Regions from separate parts of the Pseudomonas sp. G3-39 genome, predicted to be linked through region 1. Evidence: predicted binding sites of a transcription regulator. Region 1 holds the regulator's gene; each other region holds the start of a gene.
What was found. The regulator FliA, encoded in region 1, starts transcription of late flagellar genes. The targets are predictions, from matches to a motif close to CTAAAGTTTNNNNNNNNNNNGCCGNTAA.
Positions count from the first base shown of each region.

Region 2: the regulator FliA is predicted to act here: its motif matches at 1,928-1,955, upstream of ACOYXG_RS12480 (methyl-accepting chemotaxis protein).
Region 3: the regulator FliA is predicted to act here: its motif matches at 4,077-4,104, upstream of ACOYXG_RS26085 (methyl-accepting chemotaxis protein).
Region 4: the regulator FliA is predicted to act here: its motif matches at 5,694-5,721, upstream of motA (flagellar motor stator protein MotA).

Region 1 covers NZ_CP186497.1:1,649,543-1,656,943, reverse strand. Annotated here, with positions in the region: gene ACOYXG_RS07480 (chemotaxis protein CheA) at 1-1,415, opposite strand, end outside; gene ACOYXG_RS07475 (protein phosphatase CheZ) at 1,470-2,258, opposite strand; gene ACOYXG_RS07470 (chemotaxis response regulator CheY) at 2,276-2,647, opposite strand; gene fliA (RNA polymerase sigma factor FliA) at 2,813-3,553, opposite strand; gene fleN (flagellar synthesis regulator FleN) at 3,550-4,380, opposite strand; gene flhF (flagellar biosynthesis protein FlhF) at 4,494-5,834, opposite strand; gene flhA (flagellar biosynthesis protein FlhA) at 5,846-7,401, opposite strand, start outside.
Region 2 covers NZ_CP186497.1:2,823,414-2,830,814, forward strand. Annotated here, with positions in the region: gene ACOYXG_RS12480 (methyl-accepting chemotaxis protein) at 1-1,860, opposite strand, end outside; gene ACOYXG_RS12485 (hypothetical protein) at 2,242-2,769, shown strand; gene ACOYXG_RS12490 (GNAT family N-acetyltransferase) at 2,818-3,741, opposite strand; gene ACOYXG_RS12495 (phenylacetate--CoA ligase family protein) at 3,741-5,030, opposite strand; gene ACOYXG_RS12500 (aldehyde dehydrogenase family protein) at 5,080-7,401, opposite strand, start outside.
Region 3 covers NZ_CP186497.1:5,758,764-5,766,164, reverse strand. Annotated here, with positions in the region: gene ACOYXG_RS26100 (putative bifunctional diguanylate cyclase/phosphodiesterase) at 1-1,425, shown strand, start outside; gene ACOYXG_RS26095 (NorM family multidrug efflux MATE transporter) at 1,552-2,946, opposite strand; gene ACOYXG_RS26090 (LysR substrate-binding domain-containing protein) at 3,106-4,026, shown strand; gene ACOYXG_RS26085 (methyl-accepting chemotaxis protein) at 4,208-6,184, shown strand; gene ACOYXG_RS26080 (aldose 1-epimerase family protein) at 6,404-7,401, shown strand, end outside.
Region 4 covers NZ_CP186497.1:487,222-494,622, reverse strand. Annotated here, with positions in the region: gene orn (oligoribonuclease) at 1-423, opposite strand, end outside; gene rsgA (small ribosomal subunit biogenesis GTPase RsgA) at 531-1,562, shown strand; gene ACOYXG_RS02195 (TIR domain-containing protein) at 1,775-2,182, shown strand; gene ACOYXG_RS02190 (caspase family protein) at 2,185-3,144, shown strand; gene ACOYXG_RS02185 (toll/interleukin-1 receptor domain-containing protein) at 3,144-3,629, shown strand; gene motB (flagellar motor protein MotB) at 3,682-4,770, opposite strand; gene motA (flagellar motor stator protein MotA) at 4,774-5,625, opposite strand; gene ACOYXG_RS02170 (HDOD domain-containing protein) at 5,792-7,330, shown strand; gene rhdA (thiosulfate sulfurtransferase) at 7,373-7,401, shown strand, end outside.

The DNA.
Region 1 (7,401 bases):
TCGAGGTCGGTTTCTTCACCCACCAGTTCCAGATTGATCTCTTTCTTCAGCTGACGCGCGAGGTCGCGAACCAGACGCGGGAAGCGCCCGAAGACCTTCTTGATCGGCTGCATCCGGGTCTTCATCACCGCGGTCTGCAAGTCAGCCGTGACCACGTCGAGGTTCGACACGGCCTTGGACATGGCTTCGTCGCCGCTGTTGAGACCCAGGCGCACCAGACGGTTACGCACCAGCACCAGCTCGCCGACCATGTTCATGATTTCGTCGAGACGCGCGGTATCGACCCGCACAGTGGTCTCGGCTTCGCTCGCCGGTTTTTCCGGCGGCGGAGCAGCTGCGGCGCGGGCCGGCGCCGGCGCAGCAGCGGCAGCAGGTTTTGGCGCTTCGGCTTTCGGCTCAGGCTTGGGAGCAGCCTTCGGCGCAGCAGCCGGAGCGGCAGCAGCCTTGGCGGCAGGCGCGGCCACAGTCGACGCGGTGCCCGCAGCAGCGGCGCCAACGTCGGTGAACTTGCCTTTGCCGTGCAACTCGTCGAGCAGCGATTCGAATTCGTGATCGCTGATCAGATCGCTGCCGGCAGCGGCGGCCGCCGGTGCGGCAGGCGCAACCGGTGCCGAGGCGATCGCCGACTCCAGCGCTTCCACGGCAAAGTTGCCCTTGCCATGCAACTGATCGAGCAGTGCTTCGAATTCGTCGTCGGTGATGTCCGAGCTGTCGCCCGCCGCCGGTGCCGCTGGAGCGGCCTCGGTCGGTGCGACGGCGTCTGGCGCGAACTGGCCTTTGCCGTGCAGTTGATCGAGCAACGACTCGAATTCGGCGTCGGTGATTTCATCGCTGGCGGCCGCATCGGCAGCCGGCGCAGGTGCAGCAGCGGCCGGGGCTTCGGCTTCGGCCTTGACGGCGTTCAGCGAATCCAGCAGCTGTTCAAATTCGTTATCGGTGATGTCGCCCGAATCGCTCGAATCGCCTTCGACGACCAGTTCTTCGATCATCTCGGCCACTGGCGAAGCCGGAGCTTCGTCGGCCGTTTGCGGTTCGGCCAGACGCGCCAGGGCGGCCAGCAGTTCCGGGGTTGCAGCAGTGATCGGTGCACGTTCACGGACTTCGCTGAACATGCTGTTCACCGCGTCCAGCGCTTCAAGCACCACGTCCATCAGTTCTGCATCAACGCGCCGCTCACCCTTGCGCAGGATGTCGAACACGTTTTCGGCGATGTGACAGCACTCCACCAGCTCGTTGAGCTGAAGGAAGCCGGCGCCCCCTTTTACAGTGTGGAAACCGCGAAAAATTGCGTTGAGCAGATCTGCGTCATCCGGGCGGCTTTCCAGCTCGACCAGTTGTTCGGACAGTTGCTCAAGAATCTCGCCGGCCTCAACCAGGAAATCCTGAAGGATCTCTTCATCGGCGCCGAAGCTCATTAATGGGGTGCTCCTACAGGTCTAAAAACCCAAAAAACCTAAAATTCCAAAACACTAGAATCCGAGGCTGGATAACAAATCGTCCACATCGTCCTGACCGGACACAACGTCTTCTCGTTTATCGGCATGAATCTGCGGACCTTCACCCTGCGAGAGATGTTTTTGTGGATCTTTTTCTGCAAGCATCGCGGCACGGTCGTGCTCGATGCCCGCAAAGCGGTCAACCTGACTGGCCATGAGGACGAGTTTGAGTAAATTGCTTTCGACTTCGGTGACCAGCTGGGTCACACGCTTGATCACTTGACCGGTGAGGTCCTGGTAATCCTGAGCCAGCAGGATGTCGTTGAGGTTGCTCGACACCGCACGGTTGTCCGTGCTGCTGCGTGACAGAAAACCGTCGACCCGGCGCGCCAGCTCGCGGAACTCTTCAGCTCCGACTTCACGACGCATGAAGCGGCCCCAATCGGTGCTCAGAGCCTGGGCTTCTTCAGCCAGGCCATTGACCACCGGGGTGGCGCTTTCCACCAGATCCATGGTGCGGTTGGCCGCGGCTTCGGTCAGCTTGACCACATAGCCCAGGCGTTCGGTGGCGTCGGTGATTTGCGACACTTCCTCGGCCTGCGGCATGTGCGGATCGATCTGGAAATTGACGATCGCACTGTGCAGTTCGCGTGTGAGCTTGCCCACTTCCTGATACAGGCCGCGGTCACGGGTCTGATTGAGCTCATGGATCAGTTGCACAGCGTCGCCGAACCTGCCTTTTTCAAGGCTCTCGACCAGTTCGACCGCGTGTTTTTTCAGGGTCGACTCGAAATCGCCCTGTGAAGATTCGTTATGCTCCATAGCTCCCCCGCGCGTCATCAGCCGATGCGTTCGAAAATCTTCTCGATTTTGTCTTTCAACGCCTGAGCCGTGAAAGGTTTGACCACGTAGCCGTTCACACCAGCCTGAGCGGCCTCGATGATTTGCTCGCGCTTGGCTTCAGCGGTCACCATCAGCACCGGCAGATGCTTGAGTTTTTCATCGGCACGCACGTGGCGCAGCAAGTCGATACCGGTCATGCCCGGCATGTTCCAGTCCGTTACCAGAAAGTCGATGCTGCCGCTGTTGAGTACCGGAATGGCGGTAGTGCCATCGTCGGCCTCGACGGTGTTGGTGAACCCGAGATCGCGCAGCAGGTTCTTGATGATCCGCCGCATCGTTGAGAAGTCATCAACGATGAGGATTTTCATGTCTTTGTTCAATTCGACCTCCAAGCAGTCTTAAACGCGCCCAGCACCTGGACGCGCCACTTCAATCAATCGGCGCAGCACTCGAAGACTGTCTGGAGCACAACAGAGCAAGACCGGTGCCGTTCTCACCGCACCAGCCTCGTTCGCAGTGTCCCCACACTGCCTTCAGCGCGCTCGCCACTCCCCCAAACGCCCCCGCAAACGGGCCGCGCACTGGCTGTGTAACTGGCTGACCCGCGATTCACTGACGCCAAGGACTTCACCGATCTCCTTGAGGTTCAGCTCTTCGTCGTAGTACAGCGCCAACACCAGTCGCTCACGCTCCGGCAAATTGGCAATCGCGTCCGCCAGCGCCGCCTGGAAGCGTTCATCTTCCAGATCGCGTGACGGCTCAAGATGAGCACTGGCGCCATCCTCGTGCAGCCCTTCGTGTTCGCCGTCCTGCAACAGGTCGTCGAAACTGAACAGCCGGCTGCCCAGGGTGTCATTCAAAATCCCGTAGTAATCGTCGAGACTCAATTGGAGTTCGGCCGCAACCTCGTGATCTTTAGCGTCACGGCCGGTTTTAGCTTCAATTGAGCGAATGGCATCGCTGACCATACGGGTATTGCGGTGAACCGAGCGCGGTGCCCAATCCCCTTTGCGCACTTCATCGAGCATCGCGCCGCGGATCCGGATGCCCGCGTACGTTTCGAAACTGGCGCCTTTGCTGGCGTCATATTTGGTCGAGACTTCGAGCAGGCCGATCATCCCGGCCTGAATCAGGTCTTCAACCTGCACACTCGCCGGCAAGCGCGCCAGCAAGTGATAGGCAATGCGCTTGACCAGTGGCGCGTAACGCTCGATCAACTCGTACTGCGCGTCACGTGCCGACTTCTTGTAGTAGTTCATACCGCTCGCGGTCATAACACAGGCCCTGCTGTTTGCTGCACGAGGCGCTCGACGAAAAACTCAAGGTGGCCGCGCGGGTTGGCAGGCAGCGGCCAGGTATCGACCTTCTGCGCGATCGCCTTGAACGCCAGCGCGCACTTGGAACGCGGAAAGGCTTCATAGACCGCTCGCTGCTTCTGCACTGCCTTGCGCACGCTTTCGTCGTACGGCACGGCGCCGACGTATTGTAAGGCGACGTCGAGGAAGCGATCCGTGACCTTGGTCAACTTGGCGAACAGGTTGCGCCCTTCCTGCGGGCTCTGCGCCATGTTGGCCAGCACGCGGAAGCGGTTCATGCCGTAGTCGCGGTTGAGCAGTTTGATCAGCGCGTAGGCGTCGGTGATCGAGGTCGGCTCGTCGCAGACCACCAGCAACACTTCCTGCGCGGCGCGGACAAAACTGACTACCGAGTCACCAATACCCGCAGCGGTGTCGATCACCAGCACATCGAGGTTGTCGCCGATGTCGCTGAAGGCCTGAATCAGACCGGCATGTTGCGCCGGGCTCAGGTGCACCATGCTTTGGGTGCCGGAAGCGGCCGGCACGATGCGGATCCCGCCGGGCCCCTGCAACAGCACGTCGCGCAGTTCGCAGCGACCTTCGATCACATCGGCCAGAGTACGTTTGGGGGTCAGTCCCAGCAGAACGTCGACGTTCGCCAGCCCCAGATCGGCGTCCAGCAGCATGACCCGACGGCCAAGCTCTGCCAGCGCCAGAGACAAGTTCACTGACACGTTAGTCTTGCCGACGCCACCTTTGCCGCCGGTCACCGCGATCACCTGTACGGGATGCATGCTGCCCATGTTATTTCTTTACCTTGTCTTGCATAGACGGAGGCCACATTACTGGCTGCGCGTTCTCAACCGGAACAATGCATGGCAGACCATCGATGTAGGTACAAAAACGGTTCATTACCTCAGCCAACCTGCTTGGTCGGGCTGTGGTAGATATCAGCGAACATGTCAGCCATGGCTTCTTCGCTGGGTTCTTCCTGCATTTGCACGCTGACGGCGCGGCTGACCAGTTGATGACGGCGCGGCAGATGCAGATCATCCGGAATCCGTGGGCCATCGGTCAGGTACGCGACCGGCAGTTCATGACTGATCGCCAGGCTCAACACTTCGCCAAGGCTGGCCGTCTCATCCAGTTTAGTCAGGATGCAGCCGGCTAGCCCGCAACGCTTGTAACTGTGGTACGCGGCGGTTAGAACCTGTTTCTGGCTGGTGGTTGCCAGCACCAGATAATTTTTTGAACGGATGCCACGCCCGGCCAGACTTTCCAGCTGCATGCGCAAAGCCGGATCGCTGGCCTGCAAGCCGGCGGTATCGATCAGCACCACGCGTTTGCGCAGCAGCGGGTCGAGCGCCTGCACCAGCGACTGGCCCGGATCGACGTGGGTCACCGGCACGTTGAGAATCCGCCCCAGCGTCTTCAGTTGTTCCTGCGCACCGATGCGGAAACTGTCCATGCTGACCAGCGCGACATTCTGCGCGCCGTACTTGAGCACGTAGCGCGCAGCGAGTTTGGCCAGGGTGGTGGTCTTGCCCATGCCGGCCGGGCCGACCATGGCAATCACCCCGCCCTCTTCCAGCGGCTCGACTTCCGGTACGGCAATCATCCGCGCCAGGTGCGCGAGCAGCATGCGCCAAGCCTGACGTGGTTCTTCAATATCGGTGATCATCGCCAGCAGATCGCGCGACAACGGCCCGGACAGACCGATGCGTTGCAGACGACGATACAGATTGGCTTGCGCCGGACGGCTGCCTTGCAGCTGATTCCAGGCCAGCGTGCCGAGCTGCACTTCCATCAGCTCACGCAAACTGTTCAGTTCGAAACGCATCGAATCCAGCGCACGCGGATCGATGCCAGCGGACGACTGGGCAGGCGCTGGCGCTGGACGCGCCGGGGCGGCGTAAGTCGGTTCGCTCAACGGTTCGGCAGCAGTCAGCGGCAGGCCGGCCGTCAACGGCAGCCCGGCGAACAACTGGCGATTGGTGTTGCCGTCGGCTTCGCCACGCAGGCTCAGCTCGGCCTGAGCAGTAACGATGCGCGACTGGGTCTTGCGCAGCTCGTCCTCGAGTTCCATGTTCGGAACCCGTGGCGCCAGCGCCGACAATTTGTAATCCAGTGCCGCCGTCAGCTCGACGCCGCCGGCAATGCGGCGGTTGCCAATGATGGCGGCATCAGCGCCCAGCTCATCACGAACCAGCTTCATGGCCTGACGCATATCGGCGGCGAAAAAACGCTTAACTTGCATAAACCACTACCTCAGCCGTTGGGCCCTACTGTCGCAACGATGGTCACTTGCTTGTTGTCCGGAATTTCCTGGTAGGCCAGCACGTGCAGCCCTGGGACTGCGAGGCGGCCGAAACGCGAGAGCATCGCGCGGATCGGGCCTGCTACCAACAGGATCACCGGTTGACCTTGCATTTCCTGGCGCTGCGCCGCTTCGATGAGCGAACGCTGCAGCTTCTCGGCCATGCTTGGTTCCAGCAGAACGCCCTCTTCAGAGCCTTGTCCTGCCTTCTGCAGACTATTGAGCAATATTTGTTCCAACCTTGGTTCCAAGGTGATCACAGGCAGCTCGGAGTCAGTGCCTACAATGCTTTGGACGATGGCGCGGGATACCCCGACGCGTACTGCGGCGACCAAGGCGGCGGTATCTTGACTCTTGGCGGCGTTGTTGGCGATGGCTTCGGCAATGCTGCGGATGTCGCGTACCGGCACGTGTTCGGCCAGCAGCGCTTGCAGCACTTTGAGCAACTGCGACAGCGAAACCACACCCGGCACCAGCTCTTCAGCCAGTTTCGGCGAGCTTTTGGCCAGCAATTGCATGAGTTGCTGCACTTCCTCGTGGCCGATCAGCTCGCTGGAGTGCTTGTACAGAATCTGGTTCAAGTGGGTCGCGACCACGGTACTGGCGTCGACCACGGTGTAACCGAGCGATTGCGCCTGGGCGCGCTGGCTGACTTCGATCCACACCGCCTCCAGGCCGAAAGCCGGATCTTTGGCGGTAATGCCGTTGAGCGTGCCGTAGACCTGCCCCGGGTTGATCGCCAGTTCGCGATCCGGGTAGATCTCGGCTTCGGCCAGGATCACGCCCATCAGGGTCAGGCGATAGGCGCTCGGCGCCAGATCGAGGTTGTCGCGAATGTGCACGGTCGGCATCAGGAAGCCCAGATCCTGCGAGAGCTTCTTGCGCACGCCCTTGATCCGCGCCAGCAACTGCCCGCCCTGATTGCGATCCACCAGCGGGATCAGGCGATAGCCGACTTCCAGGCCGATCATGTCGATCGGCGTCACGTCGTCCCAGCCCAGCTCCTTGGTTTCCATGGCGCGGGCCGGCGACGGCAGCAGTTCCTGCTGACGCTGAACCTCTTGCAGCGCCTGCACCTTGGCGACGTTCTGTTTTTTCCAGAACAGGTACGCACCACCGGCAGCCAGCGCGGCCATGCTCAGGAACGAAAAGTGCGGCATGCCCGGGACGAGGCCCATGACTGCCATCAGGCCGGCCGCCACCGCCAAGGCTTTGGGCGAGGCGAACATCTGGCGGTTGATCTGTTTACCCATGTCTTCCGAACCGGAAGCACGGGTCACCATGATCGCCGCCGCTGTCGATAACAACAGTGATGGCAATTGCGCCACCAAACCGTCACCGATGGTCAGCAAGGCGTACACCTTGCCCGCGTCGGCGAAGGTCATGTTGTGCTGGAAGATACCGACGGCCATACCGCCGATCAGGTTGATGAACAGAATCAGCAGGCCGGCGATGGCGTCACCGCGAACGAACTTGCTGGCACCGTCCATCGAACCGTAGAACTCAG
Region 2 (7,401 bases), 1.2 Mb from region 1:
GCGGTTGATCTCTTCGGTGACCGCACTCTGCTGTTCGGCAGCGGTAGCGATCTGCGTGCTGAGGCTGTTGATGTGGCTGACCGAGCCGGCCATTTCATCCAGACCGGTGTTGACCCGCGCCGTGGCGTCGGCGGCGGACTGGCAGCTGGCCTGGGTGTTTTCCATGGCGCTGACCGACGAGCTCACGCCTTGGGTCAGGCGGGTCAACATCTCGTTGATTTCCGAGGTGCTGGCCTGGGTGCGAGCGGCGAGGGCGCGGACTTCGTCGGCGACCACGGCAAAGCCGCGACCCTGTTCACCGGCCCGGGCGGCTTCGATGGCGGCGTTGAGCGCCAGCAGGTTGGTCTGCCCGGCGATTGCGCCGATCACCCCGAGAATCTCGGTGATGCGCTGCGCGTCCTGCTGCATGTTCTCGACTTTCTGGGTGGCGCTGGCCACTTCGTCGATCAAGGCCACCACGCTGTTGGTCGCTTCACCGACCACCACCCGTGAGCGATCGGCGTTTTCGTTGGCGCGCTGGGTGAACGCAGCGGTTTCAGCGGCATTCTGCGCAACGCTTTCGGCCGTCGAACTCATTTCGGTGATGGCGGTAACGGTCTGATCGGTTTCCGAAGCGTGGCGCAGCAGAATCTGGCTGGTGTTGGCCGACGTACGCTGCAGGTCGTCCAGGCTCGAAGCCATGGCGCCGGTGGCCTGGGTGACTTCACCGATCATGTTCTGCAGGTAGGCAATAAAGGTGTTGACCGAGTGGCCGATGGCGCCCAGTTCGTCTTCGGCACGGATGGTGATGCGCCGGGTCAGGTCGGCATCGCCGCTGGACAGCAAGTCGATGTTGGCCTTCAGCGCTTTCATCCGCGACACCAGTTGGCGGATCGCATACACCTGCAACAACACCAGCAGGATCACCAGCGGAATCTGCAACAGGCTCAGGCTGCTGAGCACGTCGTCACGCTGGGCGGTGAGCATTTTCGTTGGCAGGGCGGTGGCGAGGAACCACGGCGTGCCTTCGATCGGGCGCATGAAGAAGGTGCTGGCTTCGCCGTTGTTGTCGAACTCGACGCGTTGCGCCTGATCGCGGTTTTGCAGGCCGGCCTTGACCTGACTGGCGAAGGTCGAACCGGCGGCCAGTTCGCTGATGTTCTTCAGCACGATCGGGCCGCTGATGCGCGAGCTGTTGCTGATGATCTTGCCGTCGGCCTCGACGATCAGCATTTCGGCGTTGAGGTCTTTTTCCTTGCGCGCCACCAGATCGTTGAAGAAGCCCAGCGTCACGTCGATGGTCGACACGCCCCACGCTGCACCGTTTTTCTGGATCGCCATGGCGCAGTTGGTGCGCGGCTCGGCACTCGCGTCATCTTTATAGGCCGCAGCCCAGGCACATTGGCCGCGCGGAGTCTGCATGCCGCCCTTGTACCAGCTCTGGTCGTAGTAGTTGGGCGCCGCGTCGCTGTTCCAGAAGGTATTCACCGCCAGTTTACCCGAGGCGTCGCGGTGCCAGAACGTGCTGAACTTGTTGCGCCCGGCCTCACGCTGACCCGGCAGTGGCCAGATCCCGCCGCCGAAGACTTTCAGCTCGCCGTATTGATCCACCAGGCCCGGCAACACTGTGTCGATGGCCGCGCTGTCGAGCAGGGGAATGGTCTGGGTGATGCTGCGCTGTTGCGCCTGGACTTTGTTCAGTTCGCCCTGAATCTGTTCGGCGACTTCGGCAATCCGGTTGAGCACCACCTGTTCTTCGGTATGCCGCAGCTTGGGGGCAACCAATTGGCTGATACCGACCACGGTCAGCACCGACAGCAGCAGGATGAACAGAACCAGAAATAACGTGTAGCGAGCCTGAATGGTGCGGAATGCGGGCATGGATACCGGTCCTTGAGCTGCGATTCTTATTGTGGGGTCGAGGGAAAAACGGCGGGGTCACACCAGCGTATCGTCGGCGAACGGGGAAGCTTTAAGTACTTTGGTGCAAGAAAGTGTCGGGCTGACGGAAGGTGCGTGTCGACTCCGATACAAATGGCTTGACCCTCTTGTCAGCCAGCGCAAAAAAAGCTTCGCGAGCAATCGTCAAACTGCCATGAAACCGCGGCACCGTGAGCTTCTGGCAATTTGTATCGAGAATGTACAAAAATTGTAAGCGACCGCACTAAAAGGGTTGGTGCCACCAGTTCGCCGGTAGATACTTCCCGGCATTCAAGTAGTCCAGCAAGGACATTTCATGGTTATTTCACAGGGAGTCTTCTCATGACGATCGGCATTGTCGGCGGCTGGGAGAGCAAGGCAGGGGTGCTGGTTCGCAATACAGGCGCGAAGAAGGAGGTCAAGCAAAGCCTCAAGGTGCAGCAGATGCTCGCCAAGGTCGGCACCAATCCGACCGCGCTGAACACTGCCGAAATGGATAAGCAAGGCCTGCGCAAAAATATCAAGGGGTTCGATCCGGCGAATGTCTCGGTCAAGCAACTGAGCAATCTGAGTGTTTTCCTGCGTGAGCGCGGGCTGATTTCCGACATCACCTCCTTTACATTGCTCAATGCCGGCGACAAGTTCGACCGTTTCGGCGTGACCAAAGACCCTGATGCAAAATTCAATGCGCTGGAGTATTTCGCCACCCAGCTCGACGCCATTCAGAACAATGGCCTCAATGGCAATGCCTACGGCAAGAACCTGATCCCTGAATACAAAAAGGCGATCTATGTGCTGCAGAACCTGAAAACCTACGGTGAAGGCAACGCGGCGAAACCGGTGGATCAAGGCGTCAAGTCCAAGGCCTGAGCCGGTCACCCACGGCCCACCCATTGATTGGGTGGGCCGTTTTCGTTTTTAGTCCTGATACCTTTCGCCGGCCTGCTGCGCCTGATCCTGCAGGTGCTGCATGTGTGGACAGTGCAGACTCAGCGTGGAGGCCTGGTAGCCACGATGAAACAGTGCCAGCCAGCCGTCACTGTGGTCATCGGGGACAATCCCGGTGAAAGCGAAACCGGCATCGGCCAGTTTGCGCAGCGCGCTGGAAAACCCTTGGGCGAGTCTGAGTCTGATCGAAATCAGCCAGTGCGCCGGCAGTTGTCCCAATTGCTCGAGCAGGTTGTCATCGAGGGCCTTGAGCAGCAGGTCGTAGCGCCCGGATACGTGATCGAAGCGGATCTTCGGGCCTTTCCATGGCACGGTATGGTCGGTGGTACCAAACACCGCCTCCAGACGCGACATCAGCTCGCGGCAATCCTGCGGCCAGGCGAGTGCCGGCAGCGGGCGCCGATAACCGTCGATGCTGCAGTGGCCCACAACAATCGTCTCCCGCCCGGTTCCACCGAACGGCGAAGGCGCGTAATCGGGCAACAGACCACAGCTGTGAAACCCCAGGCCGGCGGCCATGCGCTGCGTATACGGGTGATGCGTGACCTGTTTGATCGTCACGCCTCGGCAATCCAGCGCCTGGGCATGAATCAGCAGTTGCTGACCCAACTGGGTGGCGATGTTTTGCCCGCGAGTGTCCGGGTGCACCACGGTCAGTGCCAGCTCCGCCAGTGCGGTTCGGCCAGATTGGCGAAACAACGTGGCATGCCCGCAGATATGCTCGTTTACCACCGCCACCAGCGAGTGCCAGCGACCGACACTGTGGTTCTGGCTGATCATCCAGGGCAGATACACGTGGGGTTGAGGATAATGAACGCCGTAGATTTCTTCGAACAGGCGGCTTACTGCCGGCGCATCGGCGACGCGATAGCGGCGGATGATTGTCGTGTCCATCACGCTTGCCCCTGCTGCGGATGCTCGTAAACCCGTCGATCCACGACCCGCTGATGTTTGCCGGAGCGTGGATGACAGGTCAGTTCATCGTTCGCACAGGCGATCACGTCCAGCTCCAGCAATTGATCGAACTGCAGCTTCTCGATCAACGGGTATTGGTCGATCAGCGCACGGTGCAGGGTTGAGCTTGCCTGGCTGATGTCAGCCGTTCGCTTGCAGGGTACCCACTTGAGGCTCAGCAGATCTTTGCTTGCTCGCTGTTCGATGAGCAGTTGCCAGTCATCGCTGGCGGCGATCTTGCGCACCAGCTCGCCGATATCACCGGTATCCAGACTCAACACGCTCACCCGCACGCGCTGGCTGTTCATGCTGCGGCCCATCAGGGCGAACTTGCGCATCGGCGTCCCCGCCGGTTCACGCCAGCAGGCGAGGTCGCCGACCGGATAGCGGATCACCGGCATCAGGCGCCGGGTGAGATTGGTCAGGACCAGCCTGCCGTTACGGTTGCACTCTTCGATGACGGCACCGCTCACCTCATCGATGATCTCCAGCACGCTGTGCCGCTCCAGCATCCGGTGTTCGCCCAGGCTGCAATCGCGGGTGCTGACGCCGATCAGTCCGGCATCGACACTGGCGTAGCCGATAGAGGCAATGCGTGCGTTCGGGAACACCCGCTGGAGCGTTTGCAGCTGGGCGGCGAACAGGCTCTCGCCGCCGTAGAGCAGGGTTTCGACGCCCTCCAGGATCCGTGACTGGCGCTCAAGCCAGGCGGCGAATTTGAGCATTTGCGCCGGCAGACCGGCCAACACATTGATCCGGTACGCAACGATCGACTCGGCCAGTACGGCGCTGTCGACGGCCCCGGTGAAGGGAAATTCGCTGACGGGAGTCTGGACATGTGCCAGCGCGTCGTGAAGAAAAATGAAGCTGGCATACAGGTCGCCGACGAAGAACAGATTGGCGACCCGGTCGCCGGGGTTCAGTTGCGCCGTGAGGTGGCTGCCGAAATCGCGCACCAGGGTTTGCCATTCTGCGCGGGCAAACAGCGAGAGTTTTCCTGAGCCGGTGGTGCCCCCGGTCTTGAAGACCATCCCGTCTTCCAGCGGGCCTGACAACACTGGCCATTGGTGCGGATGCTGACTGTCACGCCAGTATTGTTCAGGGTCGATCAGGGGCAGTTCAGTCAAAGCGCTGATGGGTGCCGCGACATCTTTGAAGTGTTCGCGGCAATAGGCCGAATGTTGGCGGGTGTAACCGAGCAAATTGTTCAATTCAACGATCGTGTTCATGATTTTTTCTTGTATGAAGTGGCGATGGGCCGCGTGCAGATAGCTGCTGTCAGCGGCGCGTATCAATCAGTAGGGGAGTCTTGCCGCTGTGCCGGTTTCGGGCGAACTGCTCGACGGCACATTGCTCGACGTCCAGCGTGAGCAAACCGGTCTGCACCAGCGTGGTCAGCGTCGAATAATTCTGCAGCTGTCGATGGGCCTCGGCCGGTTCCAGAGGGCAGCGCAGGCGCATGCGTTCCAGGCCGTCAGGGCCGTGATCGAGGGTCAGTTGAAACGGCATCTGAAGGTGCTGCTCCAGGATCGCCAGCGAAATGAAATCGGTGCCGATGCGCAGCAGGTTGCCGTGGCGTTGCAGCAGTTCGAAGCGCGGCGAAGTCAGACCGCAGGCACACGGGCCGGGTAACCAGCGTCCGCTGTCGCCAATGTCATAGCGCTGCACGGACTGACCCTGACGCTCGCGGGAGGTCACCAGCAGACGACCGGATTCGCCGTCACCGACCGGCACGTCATGCTCGAAATCGACAATTTCCAGGTGCTGGATATCGCTCATCAGATGGAAAACGCCATCTGCCGTGGCCCGGCAGGCATGGCCCAGGGGGCCGGCATCGACGCTGCCGTAAATCGCCGAGCGGATCAGGCTGACGCCGCAACTTTGCAAGAGCTCGCGGGTTTGCTCACTCAGGTGTTCGCCACCGAGAAAGACCTTGGCGACGCCACCATAGCGCCGCAGTATTTGTTGTTCGTTGATAAACAACCGGTGCAGGGTGCCGGGCATGCCGATCAGCACGGTGATCCGTTGAGCCTCGATCATCTGCGCGATCTCGTGGTAATCGTCGTCCGCCGGGGCGCCCATCGGCCAGTGTCGGGCCTGCAGTTGTTCCAGTACTTTGGCAAAACTGGAAAAGCCGCCGTACAGTCCGCCGCTGAAAAACAGGTTCATGACCCTGTCCTGCGCCGGGTCCAGTCCGGCTGCGAGCAAGCCATCGGCGGCCGCCTGCATCTGGCGCTGGAAGTCGTGGTAACTGAAGCCGGAAAGCACGGGTGCGCCACTGCTGCCGCCGGAGCGAAAGAACAGCTGCGCCGCTGAAGTCGGCGGCTGGCGGACGAATTGTGCCTTGTCCATGATTGGCAGCCCGGTCAGTGGTGGTGGGGCTGGCGGCTGGTCGAGCGTGGAGTGGCGGGTCAGCACGTTCGCCGGCAGACTGACCGACACGCGTCGACTCAGGCGCTGCAGCGCATAAACACCGTCGTGGGGTTCGCCGTCGTAGCCATCGTGAATAGTCTCGATCGGGGTAATGCGCGTCACACCGGCGGCAATCAGCGTTTGTGCCAGTTCGGCGATCTGCGCCTCGGGGCACAGCAAGGCGCAGCTCTGCAGCACGTTGCGCCAGGGCAGCAACGTGGCGCTGAGCCGCTCGCGGGGCAGGGGTTTGAGCAACAGGCTGCGAAACAGCGCAGAAGGTTCGAGCTGGCGATCATGACTCCAGATCACCCGCCAGCCCGACGCACTCCAGACCCGACCGGTCTGCCCGGCAAAACTTTGGGCCAGCCGGGCCATCGCCGTGCAGGTGGTGATTTGCGAAGCCTCTTCAAGCGTCGGCGCAAGGGCCGGCCATTGTCCGGCACGGCGTTCGAACGCGGCGGCCAGTTGCTCCCCGATATCGTTCAGTACGCTCGCGTCGTCGCTGTCCACCAGCAACCACTGCGGGCTGGAGCAGGCTTGTTGATCGAGGCGGCAGACTTCATCGACAATCGCATCGAGGACGGCGGGCGATGCCGCGTCCGGGGTCAGGTAGGCGAAGCTGATGCGGTGCCCCCAGTCGATCCAGCGACAGCCTGGCGGGATCTGCTGGCGGATGGCTTGCAGCGCGGTTTCGCCACCCCACGCCGCGACACCGTTGGCGTGCTTGCACAACTGACCGATCTGTTCGGTGCGGGTCGGCAGCACCGCCACGTAACCATTGAGTTGTCCGCTTGTATCACAGGCAACCAACGCCTGAAGCAGGCGCGCGGTGAAGCCAGCGTCACTGCTGCTGGGACGCAGCCAGTTGACGTTGCCGCTCAGCAGACTCTCGATCACCGCACAGAACGCCAGCAGCGGCGCGTTGGCTGGAGTGATATGCACCACCAGGCCCAGCGGACTCCAGCGCTCGAAGCGTGACTGTCGATAGTCGATGCGACGCAGCGAATCGGGGCGCAAGCCCAACTCACGATCCAGCTTGGCTTGCAGTGCGGCAGGCTGGCAGAAATCGATGAGTGCCTCGCGCTGACCGGGAGCCAGTGGCAGTTCCGTTTCTTCTTGTTGCAGACGTTCGGCGAAGGCCTTGGCAGTGGCGAGTAGCGTGCTGGTTTGCAGTGGAATCTGCAGCCT
Region 3 (7,401 bases), 2.0 Mb from region 1:
ACCGCGCCGGTTGGTGTCAGTGACTGGCTGGTGTTCGACGCCCTCGACGCCGGCATGCTGCGCCGTTGTCTGCGCCATGTGCGTGAACGCGGCGTCCTCGAAAACACCCTGCAACGCCTGGCCGAACAGGATCCGCTGACCGGCATCGCCAACCGCCAGGGCTTCCAGACCCTGCTCGCGGCGCGCCTGGCGGAAAACGACGGCCGTGGTCTGGCCCTCGGGCATCTCGATCTCGACAACTTCCGTCACGCCAACGACGCCCTCGGTCATCAGGCCGGCGATCGCTTGATCCTGCAAGTCGTCGCGCGGCTGAAAAGTCAGCTTGAGGCCGGGGATCAACTGGCGCGGCTGGGCAGCGACGAGTTTGCCTTGCTGATCGACACCCGCCGCGCGCCGCAACGCGCCGAGTGGATGGCCGAACGCATTACCGAAGCCCTGGCCGAACCGTATTGGGTCGATGGCGAAAGCCTGCTGATCGGCTCCAGCCTCGGCATCGCCCATGCCCGTGCACAGGGTGGCGCCGACCCACTGATGTGGCACGCGCACATTGCCATGCAGCAGGCCAAGAGTACGCAGGGCTGCACCTTCCATATCTTCAACGAACGCATCAACCGCAACGCCCGGAGCATGGCCGACCTCGAAAGTGAGCTGCGCCGGGCTTTGCGCCGCGATGAGCTGGAGCTGCACTACCAACCACGGCTGAATCTGGCAGACGGGCAGATCGTCGGCCTCGAAGCCCTGGTGCGCTGGCGCCATGGCGAGCGCGGTCTGCTACCGCCAAGCGAATTCGTGCCGCTGGCCGAGCAGAGCGGTCTGATCGTGCCGCTGGGCTACTGGGTGATTTCCCGCGCGTTGCGCGACATGCAGGCACTGCGCGAGCGCGGGCTGCCGGCGCTGCACATGGCGATCAACCTGTCGTTCCGCCAGTTTCAGGACAGCCAGTTGCTGCCGACGCTCAGCCGGCTGATTGCCGAGCGCGGGGTCGAGGCGCAGTGGCTGGAGTTTGAGCTCACCGAAACCGCCGTCATGCGCCGCAGCGATCTGGTCAAACAGACCATGGACGCCCTCGGCCGTCTCGGTGTGCGTTTCTCGCTGGATGACTTCGGCACCGGGTTCTCCTCGTTCGTGCACCTCAACAGCCTGCCGATCACCTTGCTGAAGATCGACAAAAGCTTTGTCGGCGGCATGGAGCAGCGCGAAGAGAATCGCAAACTGGTGCACGCGATGATCAACCTTGCGCACAACCTGCATCTGGAAGTGGTGGCCGAGGGGGTGGAAACCCCGGAGCAACTGGAGTTATTGCGCGGGTTTGGCTGTGATCAGGTGCAGGGTTATCTGATCAGCCGGCCGTTGCCGTTGGCGGAGTTGGTTGAGTACCTGACCTTCGGCTCTAGCCAGCAGCCAGCCCTCGAAATCGTCAGTTGAACGCAATCTCCGGGTTAGGCATGAATCCCTGTGGGAGCGGGCTTGCTCGCGAAAGCGGTGTGTCAGCAAAGATAATTTGACTGACCGATCGCATTCGCGAGCAGGCTCGCTCCCACAAGGTGAAACTCACTCAGGTTGAGGGATGTTGAAGCCCCGAGATTGCGGTTCGCGCTGAATCATCCGCTTCATCTTCCATTCAAACGCCAGGGTCAGGCTCACCGCCGCGCAGGCCAGGCCCAGCGCCAGACCCCACCAGACGCCCGTCGGCCCCCAGTTCAGGTGGAACGCCATCCACCACGCCGCCGGCGCGCCAATCAACCAATAACAAGCAAGGCCGACCAGAAACGTGGTTTTCGCATCCTTGAGCCCACGGATGCAGCCCATGGCGATGGTCTGCGTGCCGTCAAACAATTCGAACCATGCCGCCACGGCCAACAGGCTCACCGCCAGACGAATCACTTCGGCAAAGGCCGGATCGTTGTGATCAAGGAACAACCCGACCAACTGATTCGGCAACAGCCAGAACACCATGGCGAAACCCAGCATCACCACTGCACCGAAAACGATGCCGACCCGGCCGGACATCCGTGCGTCGCTCAGTTGCCCGGCGCCGTAGTGCTGGCCGACGCGCATGGTGATCGCGTAGGACATCCCCGCCGGCACCATGAACGCCACCGAAACGATCTGCAGGGCGATCTGGTGTGCGCCGAGTTGCGTGCTGCCCATGGTGCCCATGCACAGCGCCGCGAAGGCAAACAGGCCGACTTCCACCGCGTAGGTACCGCCAATCGGCAGGCCGAGGCGCCACAGTTCTTTCAGGTACTGACGATTTGGTCGTGACAGGCCGGCGCGCAATGGGTAGGCGTCGTAGGCCGGGTGCCGGCGAATGTGCCAGGCGAGGGCCAGCGCCATGCAGTTGGCAACGATTGCCGTGACCAGACCGATGCCGGTCAACCCCAGTTTCGGCAGGCCGAACATGCCGGTGATCAGTGCGTAATTGAGCAGGAAGTTGGCCACGGTGCCGCCGAGGCTGATGACCATCACCGGGGTCGCCCGGCCGATCGCACTGGTGAAGCCGCGCAGGGCCATGAAGCTCAGGTAGCCGGGCAGGGCGAAGGGCAGAGCGATCAAAAATTGTCCAGCGGCGTTGACGTTGGTTTCGGTCTGGCCGAACAGCAGCAAGACCGGCTTCAGATTCCACAGCAGCAACCCGGCGCCCAGCGCCATCAGCCACGCCAGCCACAACCCGGCCTGGGTCAGGCGTGCCGCGCCGATGATGTCGCCGGCACCCTGACGGATCGCCACCAGCGTGCCGACCGCTGCAATCACACCGATGCAGAAAATCGACACGAATGAATAACTCGCTGCCCCCAGTCCGCCGCCGGCCAGGGCTTCGGGGCTGAGGCGCGCCATCATCAGGGTGTCGGTCAGCACCATCAGCATGTGCGCCAACTGCGAAGCAATCAACGGCCCCGCCAGCCGCAGGATGGCCCAGAGTTCGGTACGCACAGGATGCTGCATGGTCATCACCACCCATCAATCAGAGGGAACAAGAGACCGTCGATTCTCGGCGCTTGGCAGGGTTTGCACAAAAGGATAAAAAGGATGGGTGGCATGATTAAAACTCATCATGAGAAGAACTCGCCGGGTTGGCCGGATGCCGCCAAAGGAGCTTTGTGTATGTCCCGTCGTCTTCCACCCTTGTATGCCCTGCGCGCATTCGAAGCGGCGGCGCGGCACAGCTCGTTCACCCGGGCGGCCGAGGAGTTGTCGATCACCCAGAGTGCAGTCAGCCGGCACATCAAGACGCTGGAAGAGCATTTCGCCTGCAAGCTGTTTCACCGCAGCGGACGCAACCTGCAACTCACCGAGTCGGCGCGGCTGCTGCTGCCCGGCATTCGCGATGGTTTTGCGGCGCTGGAGCGCGCCTGCAACACCTTGCGCGCCGAAGACGACATCCTGCGCATGAAAGCGCCGTCGACCCTGACCATGCGCTGGCTGCTGGCCCGGCTCAGCCGTTTTCGTCACCTACAGCCCGGCAATGAGGTACAGCTGACCAGTGCGTGGATGGACGTGGATTCGGTGGACTTCAACAACGAACCCTTCGACTGCGCCGTGCTGCTCAGTGACGGGCATTTTCCGCCGGACTGGGAAGCCAGCCTGCTGTTTCCCGAAGAGCTGATTCCTGTCGGCGCGCCGAACCTGCTGAATGACCAGCCGTGGGATGTCGCACGCCTGGCCTCCACCGAACTGCTGCACCCGACCCCGGATCGGCGCGACTGGCGCAGTTGGCTGGAGCACATGGGCCTGTCCGATCAGGTGTCGCTCAAGGGTGGGCAGGTGTTCGATACCCTCGAACTGGGGATGATCGCTGCAGCGCGCGGTTACGGTGTGTCGATGGGTGACTTGCTGATGGTCGCCGAAGATGTGGCGCAAGGAAGACTGAGCCTGCCATGGCCGACCGCGGTCGCCAGCGGATTGAATTATTACCTGGTATGGCCAAAAACCCGTCCGGGAGGTGAACGTTTGCGCCGTCTCAGCGACTTCCTGCAAGGCGAAGTGCGGGCCATGGCGCTGCCGGTGGTCAAGCGCTTGAGCTGAAACGTTAGAGCCGCCACAATGCCGGCCTTGTGCCATAACCCTGCTGTTCGCTCAAGTATTCGGCTTTACCGCCGAATACGTGCATGTGGAACCGCCGTGCAGGTATCCACGATTCACCCCCATTAGAAAATTATCCGAGCTGCGATCAAGGAGGATCGGCAAGTTCGGCCAGGAGCTGTCCATGTCTCAACCTCGCGCTCGGATCGCCTCGCAGCTGGGCCTCGCGCTCGCTGTGATACTGGCGATCGTCATCAGCGGCAGTACGGTGTTCGCCCTGCGTTCGCTGGATTCCGCCAACCTCGCCACCCGTGAAGAGCACCTCGCCAGTGAGGCGCGGCTGCTGGCCGACCAGTTGAGCACTTTCCACGGCACGCTGCGCGAAAGCACCCAGCGCCTGAGCGGGCTGTTCGAGAAGCGCTTCAGCGCGGGCCTGAGCATTCACCCGGATGAACCGGTGAACGTCGCCGGCACCCAGACCCCGGGCCTGCACCTGGGCAGCGAAGTGTTGAACAACAACTTCAAGGAAGTCGACGAGTTCAAGCAGATGACCGCCGGCGTTGCCACGCTGTTCGTGCGCAGCGGCGAAGACTTCGTGCGGGTCAGCACCTCGTTGACCAAACAGGACGGCACGCGCGCTATCGGTACTCTGCTCGATCACGCACACCCGGCCTACGCGAAGTTGATGGCGGGTCAGGGTTACGTCGGCCGCGCGCTGCTGTTCGATCGTTCCTACATGACCCAATACACCCCGGTGCGCGATGGCAGAGGCAAAGTGATTGCGGTGTTGTTCGTTGGTTTTGATTACACCGATGCGCAGAACGCCCAGTTCGACAACCTCAAGCGCTTCCGCATCGGCCAGACCGGTTCGCTGGCGCTGCTGGATGAGCAGAACAGATGGTTGGTGGCCCCGGCGGGTGTCCAGGCATTGGATCAGGCGGTTACGGTGATTGGCGCTCTGGCCAAGACCCCTGGCAAAGGTCAGTTCTGGGGCGACAAGAACGAAGATTTCTACAGTGTTTCGGTACCGTTCGACGGTGGGCCGTGGGCGGTAGTGGCGAGCATGCCGAAAGCCGAGATTCGCGCGGTGACCTGGAGCGTCGGCACGCAACTGGCCATCGGCAGCCTGCTGGCGATGCTGTTGGCGGTGGGTTCGGTGGTGTGGTTGCTGCGCAGCAAACTGGCGCCGCTGAGTGATCTGGTGCGTCAGGCCGAAGCGCTGGGCGCAGGTGATCTGAGCGTGCGCCTGAACGTGTCGAGCAACGACGAGATCGGACAGTTGTCCCGTGCGTTCAACCAGATGAGCCAGGCGCTGTCGACGATGGTCGAACACATCCGCCGCTCCTCGGAAGAGGTCAACAGCCGCGCCCAGGCATTGTCCGGTTTGTCCGGTGGTGCCTACGAAGGCATGGAGCAGCAGTCCGGCGAAATCACCAGCATGGCCGGCGCAGTTGAAGAGTTCAGCGCCACCTCGCTGAACATTGCCGACAACATGGGTGCCACCCAGCGTCTGGCCCAGGAAAACGCTCAGCAGACGCAGATCGGTCGTACTTCCATGGACGAAGCGTCTTCCTCGCTGGAGCAAATCGCTGGCGCGTTGAACACCACGGCTACCGTGATCAACACCCTTGGCCAGCGTTCCCAGGAAATCGGCGGCATTGTCAGTGTGATCACCTCGATTGCCGAACAGACCAACCTGCTGGCGCTCAACGCGGCTATCGAAGCGGCCCGTGCCGGTGAACAGGGCCGTGGTTTTGCCGTGGTCGCCGATGAGGTGCGTAACCTGGCGTCGCGCACCCGTCAGGCCACTGATGAAATCTCCGGGATGATTCACAGCATCCAGCAGGAAACCGGCAACGCCATCAGCACCATGGAGCAGGGCAACCTGCTGATGCAGGAAGGCCTGTCGCGCAACGCCAACGTGGCGTCGGCGCTGGCGCGGATCGATGAGCAGAGCCGTTCGGCAGGGCAGCAGTTCGCCGCGATTACCACCGCGACCCAGGAGCAGAGCAGCACGGCTACTTTGCTCAGCAGTAACCTGCAGAGCATTGCGCTGGCCAACAGTGAGCAGCGTGAGGTGGTGTCGAACCTCGCGGTCACCGCCAAAGAGCTTGAAAAGCTGGCGGCGGATTTGCGTTCCGAGGTTGATCGCTTCCGTTAATACAGCCTTGATATCGCTTTCGCGAGCAGGCTCGCTCCCACAGTTTCCGGGGTAGCTCATAAATCGTTTGAGCACCCGAATACTCTGTGGGAGCGAGCCTGCTCGCGAATGCAACGCCGCCGATCCATGGCAAATCATCCTATATGTCTCTCATCTTTTCTTGCTGAAACGTTTCCGCAGCGCTATAAAAATGGCACAACTCCAATAAAGGCTGCTGCCATGACCCCGTTCAAACTCGCCGTTGCATTCGGCGCACTCTCTGCTGCTTCCCACGCCATGGCCTGGGATTACGTACTCCTCGATACCAACAAGCCCGCGCAAAACTGGAGCATTACCAGTGAGCAGCTCGGGTTGAAAACCGCCAAGCCTTTCTCCGTGAGTCTGCGAACCTTGCACGGCGGACGACAGGAAGGTGTCAGCATCGTCGATATCGATAACGGCACGATGAAACTCTCGGTGGTGCCGACCCGCGGCATGAATGTCTTGCAGGCGTCGGTTGGTAACGTGCGCATGGGTTGGGATTCGCCGGTCAAGGAAGTGGTCAACCCGGCCTTCATCGAACTCAATGGACGCGGTGGTCTGGGCTGGCTGGAAGGCTTCAATGAGTTGGTGACCCGCTGCGGTTACGAATGGGTCGGCCATCCCGGTATGGACAATGGCGAGTTGCTGACCCTGCACGGCCGCGCCGCGAACATTCCGGCCAGCACTGTCACGCTGCACATCGATGAAAAACCACCCTACGCCATCAGTCTGCGCGGTGAACTGAAGGAACAGGCGTTCAAGAAAGTCGACTTCTCGGTCGTCACTGAGCTGGTCACCGAGCCGGGCAGCGTGCGCTTTGCCCTCAACGATACGCTGACCAACAACGGTGATTATCCGAAGGAATACCAGGCGCTGTATCACAGTAACTTCAGCACGCCGTTCCTCGAGCAGGGTGCACGGTTCGCGGCGCCGGTGAAACAGGTCTCGCCATTCAACGACAAGGCCAAAGCCGAGTTGGCGGACTGGCAGATTTATCGCGGTCCAACCAAGGACTACGACGAAACCGTCTATAACGTCGTGCCCTACGCCGACGCCAAAGGCGAAACCCTGACTGTTTTGCACAACAAGGCTGGCAGCCTCGGTGTCTCTGTTGGCTTCAATACACAACAGCTGCCAGTGTTTTCCCTGTGGAAAAATACCGACACCCAAGGGCAGGGCTATGTCACGGGCCTTGA
Region 4 (7,401 bases), 1.2 Mb from region 1:
TGCGGCCAGCTCTTTGAGTGTCGACACGTCGAGGTTGCGGTAGTGAAAGTAGCTTTCCAGTGCCTTCATGTGGGTATAAAGGAAGCGACGATCCTGGCAGATGCTGTTGCCGCAGATCGGCGACTTGCCTTTCGGTACCCATTTTTCCAGGAAAGCGATGGTTTCGGCCTCCGCCTCGGCCATGCTGATACGGCTGTCACGCACGCGCTGGGTCAGGCCCGAGTTGCCGTGGGTGCGGGTGTTCCACTCGTCCATGCGGGCGAGCACTTCGTCACTGTGGTGAATGGCGATCACCGGGCCTTCGGCCAGGGTGTTCAGGTCACTGTCGGTGACGATGGTGGCCATTTCGATGATGACGTCGTTTTCCGGATCCAGACCGGTCATTTCCAGGTCGATCCAGATCAGGTTCTGCGGGTTTTGCATATTCGGGCTCCTAGGCAATGCTGCGCAGTTTAGCCTAGGCCGGTGCCCGGGCGTGCTAAACTCGCGGCCGTTTTACCTAATCGCTGCATTCTTCAGACGGAACACCCATGGCCAAACGCCAACTCAATCGTCGTCAAAACTGGCGCATCGAAAAGATTCAGGGCGAGCGCGCCGCCCGCGCCGCCAAACGCGAGTCCTCGGCGGTCGAAGCCCTCGAGGGCGGCGACCTCGGCCCTGAGCAACACGGCCTGGTGATCGCCCACTTCGGTGTGCAGGTCGAAGTCGAGGCCGTGGACGGCGAACTGGCCGGCCAGGTTTTCCGTTGCCACCTGCGCGCCAACCTGCCGGCGCTGGTGACCGGTGATCGGGTGGTCTGGCGCGCCGGCAACCAGGGCATCGGGGTGATCGTCGCGCAACTGCCGCGCACCACCGAACTCTGCCGCCCGGACAGCCGTGGCCAGCTCAAGCCGGTCGCCGCCAACGTAGACATGATCGTCATCGTCTTCGCACCGCTGCCCGAGCCGCATGCCAACCTGATCGACCGCTACCTGGTCGCTGCCGAACACGCCGGCATCCGCCCGTTGCTGTTGCTGAACAAGTTCGACCTGATCGACGAGCAGAACGCCCCGGCGCTCAATGCCCTGCTGGCGGTGTACCGCACGCTGGGTTATCCGGTGCTGGAAGTCTCGGCGCATCACGGCAATGGCATGGAACAGTTGCAGAAGCAGCTCGACGGGCGCATCAGCGTGTTCGTCGGCCAGTCCGGCGTCGGCAAGTCGTCGCTGGTCAACAGCCTGCTGCCGGAAGTCGAAACCCGTGTCGGCCCGTTGTCGGAGCTGTCCGGTCAGGGCACGCACACCACGACCACCGCACGCCTGTTCCACTTCCCGGGCGGCGGCGAGTTGATCGACTCCCCGGGTATCCGTGAGTTCGGTCTGGGCCACGTCAGCCGCGCCGACGTCGAAGCCGGTTTCATCGAGTTCAACGACCTGCTCGGCACCTGCCGCTTCCGCGACTGCAAGCACGATCGCGAACCCGGTTGCGCACTGCTCAAGGCCCTGGAAGACGGCCGCGTGCAGCAGCAGCGGATGAACAGCTACCGCTCGATCATCGCCAGCCTGCCGGAAAACGGCTACTAAACATCTGCACCGGCAGCCTCTCGCCCGAGGGCTGCCGGATGTCGGACCGCGCCTGACAAATCCTCGATTCCGTTAAACGTCAGACTCTTCTGACAGACTCGTTCGCACCTGTTTGCAGGACATTTCTCTTTCACCGCCCAGCCCTTGTAGGCTCGCGTCAGATGCCTAGATTGGGGTCCTCCTTCGCACCTTCGCGACCTTCGAGGAACCCCATGCAGACCTACCATTTGTTCATCAGCCATTCGTGGAACTACGCCCACGCTCACGACAATCTGGTACGCCTGCTCGGCGCCAGACCGGATTTCAGTTTCAAGAATTTTTCCGTGCCGCCGCACAACCCGATCATGGGCGCGCAGACCGACAAGCAACTCGAAGAAGCCATCGAGAACAAGATTCGCCCGTGCTCGGCGGTGCTGATCATGGCCGGGATGTATTCGACTTACAGCAAGTGGATCAACAAGGAAATCGAGATCGCCAAGCGCATGGGCAAAGTGATCATCGCGATCAAGCCGTTCGGCGCCGAGCGTATTTCCAGCGTCGTGCGTGAGGCGGCGCACGCCGAGTGCGCGTGGAACACCAACAGCATCATTGGTGCGATCCGTCAGCACACGGCGGTGTAACCATGCGCAAGGGATTGTTTATCGGCATCAACCACTACGACCACGTCTCGCCCTTGAGCGGCTGTAACAACGACGCCATGGCCATGGCGTCGGTGCTGGAGCGTCATGCCAACGGGCGACCGAACTTCAGCAGCAAAGTGCTGACTTCAGCCGAAGAAAAACTCACGCTCAGCCACATGAAACAGCAGATCCAGAGCCTGTTCTCAGGCGATTGTGACGTGGCACTGCTGTACTTCGCCGGCCATGGTCAGTTTGACACCAGCATCGACGAAGGACTCCTGATTCCCCAGGACTATCAGCCTGGCGGAGACGGGATCCGCATCAGCGACATTCTGGAGTGGGCAGACAAGGCCCCGCACATCAAGAACAAAATCATCATTCTCGATTGCTGCCAGGCCGGCGCAGCAGGCGCCATGCGCAATCTGCGTGGCGGCAGCAGTGTGATCGGCGAAGGCGTGACCATTCTCACGGCCTGTAAAAAAGAACAGTACGCCCTGGAAAGTCGCGGTCATGGCGTCTTCACGGATCTGTTGCTGCAAGCGCTGCACGGTGGCGCTGCCAACGTACTCGGCAAGGTCACCCCCGGTAGCGTTTACTCATTTGTCGACAATGCGCTGGGCGCCTGGGAACAGCGTCCAGTATTCAAGACCAATGTCTCGCAGTTCGTGCCGCTGCGCGAGGTCGCGCCGCTGATTGCCGAGGAAACACTGCGCAAACTCAAGGACTGGTTCCCGGAGCCGAGCTTCGTTTTCAGACTCGATCCCAGCTACGAGCCCACCGAAGCGCTGTTCGACCCCGAGCACGGCGACATTTTCAAGCAACTGCAAATGTGCAATCGCCACAGCCTGATCGAACCGGTGGATGCCGAGCACATGTACTACGCCGCCATTCACTCCACGGGCTGCCGCCTCACGGCGCTCGGCGCCTATTACCGTGAACTCGCCATAAAAGGACACTTCTGATGCCCGTATTCATCAGCTACCGCCACATTGATCGCCCGCAGGCCATGGCGATCAATGCGCAATTGATGCAGGCCAACATCAAGACTTATCTCGACGTGCTGGACCCGGAGTCGCAGACCACCGACGACATCACCGGGGTGATCACCCGCAACATCACCGAATGCACGCACCTGCTGGCGGTGGTGTCGGAGAAAACCGCGCTGTCGTGGTGGGTGCCGTTCGAAATCGGCGAAGCGACGATCAGCAACCGCCGGATCTGCTCGTTCCGCACCGGGCCGGCAAAGCTGCCGGAGTATCTGGACAAGTGGCCGAAGCTGAGCACGGCCAGTGATCTGAATTTCTTCATCGATGCCTATCGTGAAGAAGTATCGAGCAAGCGCTCGATGACGCTGGATTCGAGCAACGAATCCTTCAGCGGCACCTATAAGCGCAACGCCGATCTTTTCCATGAACAACTGAAGAACCGGATTCGGCGCGGTTTCTGAGGCCAATCGACAGCCACAAAAAAGCCGACATCACTGTCGGCTTTTTTGTCGGTCACTGCTTCGGCGCAGGGGCCGGTGCAGCGGCTGGCGGAGCTGTTGGCGGAGCTGTTGGCGCTGGCGCCGCAGTCCCCGGCACTGCCGGTTTTGGTGCAGCGTCGTCGAACAGGTTCAAGCGTTCGCGCAACTCATGGGCCGGCACAGGTTGCTGATCCGCCGGCAGCGCGTTTGGATCGACCGGCGTCGCCGGAGCGGCGCCGTTCTGACCTTCGGCGGCTGGCTTGGCCGCGTCGGCACCTTGCGAACCTTCGATGGCGGCCTGGGCCTTTTTGGTCAGGACCACAATGTCGATGCGGCGGTTGACCGGGTTGAACGGGTTTTCCTTGTCGAACAGCGCCGACGAGGCGTAACCGACGACCCGCGCCACCTGCGAATCCGGATAGCTGCCTGCCACCAGCGCACGCCGCGCGGCGTTGGCACGGTTGGCCGAGAGCTCCCAGTTGCCGAAATCGCCGGTGCCGGTGTACGGCTTGGCGTCGGTGTGGCCGCTGATGCTGATCTTGTTCGGCACCGCTTTGATGGTGTCGGCCATGGCCAGCAGGATGTCTTCGAAGTAAGGCTTCAGACGCGCGGAGCCCGAGTCGAACATCGGCCGGTTTTCCGCGTCCATGATCTGGATGCGCAAGCCGTTCGGGGTGATCTCGAACAGGATCTGATCCTTGAACTTCTGCAGCTGCGGGTTCTCGTCGACCTTGTTCTGCAGTTCTTGCAGCAACAGCTCCAGGCGCTCTTTCTCGACCTGCTCGGCCATGCCTTCGACCTGCTCGGTGTCGACCGTGACCTTGTCCGGTTGCGGCTGCGACTTCACCTCAGGGTTGAGGGTGTTTTCCGGCGCCAGGGTCGGCGTGCCGCCCAGATCAATGATGTACGGCGTGCCACTTTCGGAGAAGCCGACCGGGTCCTTGAAGTAACCGGCGATGGCGATCTTCTGCTCAGGCGTTGCGGTGGACAGCAGCCACAACACCAGGAAGAACGCCATCATCGCCGTGGCGAAGTCGGCGAAGGCGATTTTCCACGCCCCGCCGTGGTGCCCACCGGCTATGCGCTTGACGCGCTTGATGATTATCGGCTGATTATTTTCCATGGCTTAGCGACCGCGAACGGCTTGTTCCAGCTCGGCAAAGCTTGGACGGTGCGCCGGGTACAGAACCTTGCGCCCGAACTCCACGGCCAGCGATGGCGGCATGCCGGAAGCCGACGCTACCAGCGAGGCCTTGATGGCTTCGTAGACGTTCAGTTCTTCCTTGGCATCGTGCGCCAGGGAATGCGCCAACGGCCCGAAGAAGCCGTAGGCCGCGAGAATACCGAAGAAGGTACCGACCAGTGCCGCACCCACGTGCAGACCGATGGACTTCTGATCGCCTTCACCCAGCGACGCCATGGTCACCACGATACCCAGTACCGCCGCAACGATACCGAAACCGGGCATGGCGTCGGCGATGCCGTTCACCGCATGGGACGGGTGCTCGAGGTCTTCCTTGAGGCTGTAGAGTTCCATGTCGAACAGGCCTTCCAGCTCATGCGGAGCCATGTTGCCGGAGGACATGATGCGCAGGTAATCGCAGATGAACGCGGTCATGCGTTCGTCTTTGAGCACGGCCGGGTACTTGGCGAAGATCGGGCTCGCGGCAGCGTCTTCGATGTCGCCTTCGATGGCCATCATGCCTTCGCGGCGGCTCTTGTTGAGGATCTCGTAGATCAGGCCGAGCACTTCCAGATAGAACGTGTGGCTGAAGCGCGAACTGAACATGCTCAGGGATTTCTTGAGCACGTGCATCGTCATGTAACCGGGGTTGGCCTGGAGGAATGCACCGAGGGCCGCACCACCGATGATCATCACCTCGAAGGGCTGGATCAGGGCGGCAATTTTGCCGTGGGAGAGCACGTATCCGCCGAGCACGCTCGCGAATACGACGATGATGCCGATAATTTTAGCCATAGGTAGAAAGTACTTATTTAAGTCGGGTTCAAGGTCATATTCGGAAGTTAAAAAATCTCTTCTTCTACTTATCGGCAAAACTGCGCCAGACTATAGCCAGTTCAGGCGAAAAGCCAATTTAGCCCATGCCGGGCGCGTCTACAGTCAGTGAAGATCTCGTCCAGACATGGCTAATGAAACGAACGTCCCACACGCAAAACCGACCACGCTCGAGGGCTGGGTCAAACTGCTCGATGGCGTGCGCCTGCCCGTGCCGCAAGAGGCGCACGACAAGGTTTGCCGGGCGATCCGTGACAACCGCAGCTCGCTGCGCGATATCGCCGACCTGATGCAGGACAGCCCGGCGCTGGCCTTGAGCATCATCCGTGAGGCAAATCGTCACACCCATGGCACCATGGCCGCTCCAGCGGAAAATCTCGAGGTGGCGATCAACCGTCTGGGCCTGGCGCGTACCGAAGAATTGCTCGTACGTCTGCCCGTCGATTCGCAGATGCAGATCCCCAAGGCCTTGCGCCAACTGCAGATGATCAGCCAGCACGCGACACAACAGGCCAACGGTTTTTTTGCCAGTCGCCTGGCGCGCCTGTGGCAGGACATTCACTGGGGCAGCCTGTTGTTTCTGTCGCCGTTATGGCCGCTGGCGCTGACGTTTCCCGAATTGCTCGAAGAGTGGGAGCTGCGGGTTATCCACAAGGGCGAATCGGCGCGCACGGTCGAGAAGCAACTGTTTGGCGTGCGCCTGCTGAAGATCGCCGAAGCGCTGGTACAAGTCTGGCACCTGCCGATCTGGGTGCAGCAGGGTTATAAACTGCTGCTCAGCGAACAGCGCGAACTGGTGAAAGTTCTGCGCATCGCCCGCGACAGCGAACATCCGTTGCGCCAGCAGAATCGCCTCGACGACGATCCGACCCTGCGCCGCTGGCTCAACCAGCCGGCCAACACCGTGTTGCTGGCCAACGGCCTGGCGCTGTCGGCACAACAGGCCTGGGACAGTCCGCACAGCGAGCGCTGGCAGTACCTGACCAGCCTTTATCTGCAAATCTCGATGGACGAAGTGCAGCAGCAGTTGCACCAGCAAGCCGCCAACAGTGCGCGCCAGCATGCCATGCCCGATCTGTGGCACCCGGCCGTTTCATTATTATGGCCATGGGGCACCCATCGCTTGCCGGCCGGGATGCTGCCGGCGGCGGCGCCGAATGCCGAGGATCTGACTCAATGGCGCCGGCAATGCGCCGAACTGCTGGCCGAGCCGAGCCGCTTCACCAATGCCATGAGCCTGACCGTCGCCGCCCGTGATGCGCTGGTCGCCAGCGGCATGCGCCGGGTGATGATTCTGATGGCCGACCGCACGCAATCGAATCTGCGGGTCAACCAGACCTTCGGTTTGCCGAAGGAAGCCGCCGCGCTGAATTTTGTCGTCAGTCAGAGCAAAGTCTTGAAGCGCCTGCTCGCACAACAGGCACAGGTGCGGATCAACCCCGAGAACAACGCACAATTTTCCGCATTGTTGCCGCCGGGCCTGCGTGCGCTGTTCCGTGGCGAGCATCTGTTCCTGCGTTCGCTGGTCAATAACGGCCGGGTGATCATGATCGTCGTCGCCGACCAGGGCGGTGGGCCGTTCGCCGACATCAGCGTGCAGGCTTTCGGCAAAACCGCGCAGTGCATCGAAAAGGCCCTGCACAGCTTTAGCAGCCGTGGCCGATGAGGCTGCGCTACAATCCCCCCCTTTGTGCTCTGGAGACCTCACATGTCTGACTTCTCTGGCTTGCCGCTCGT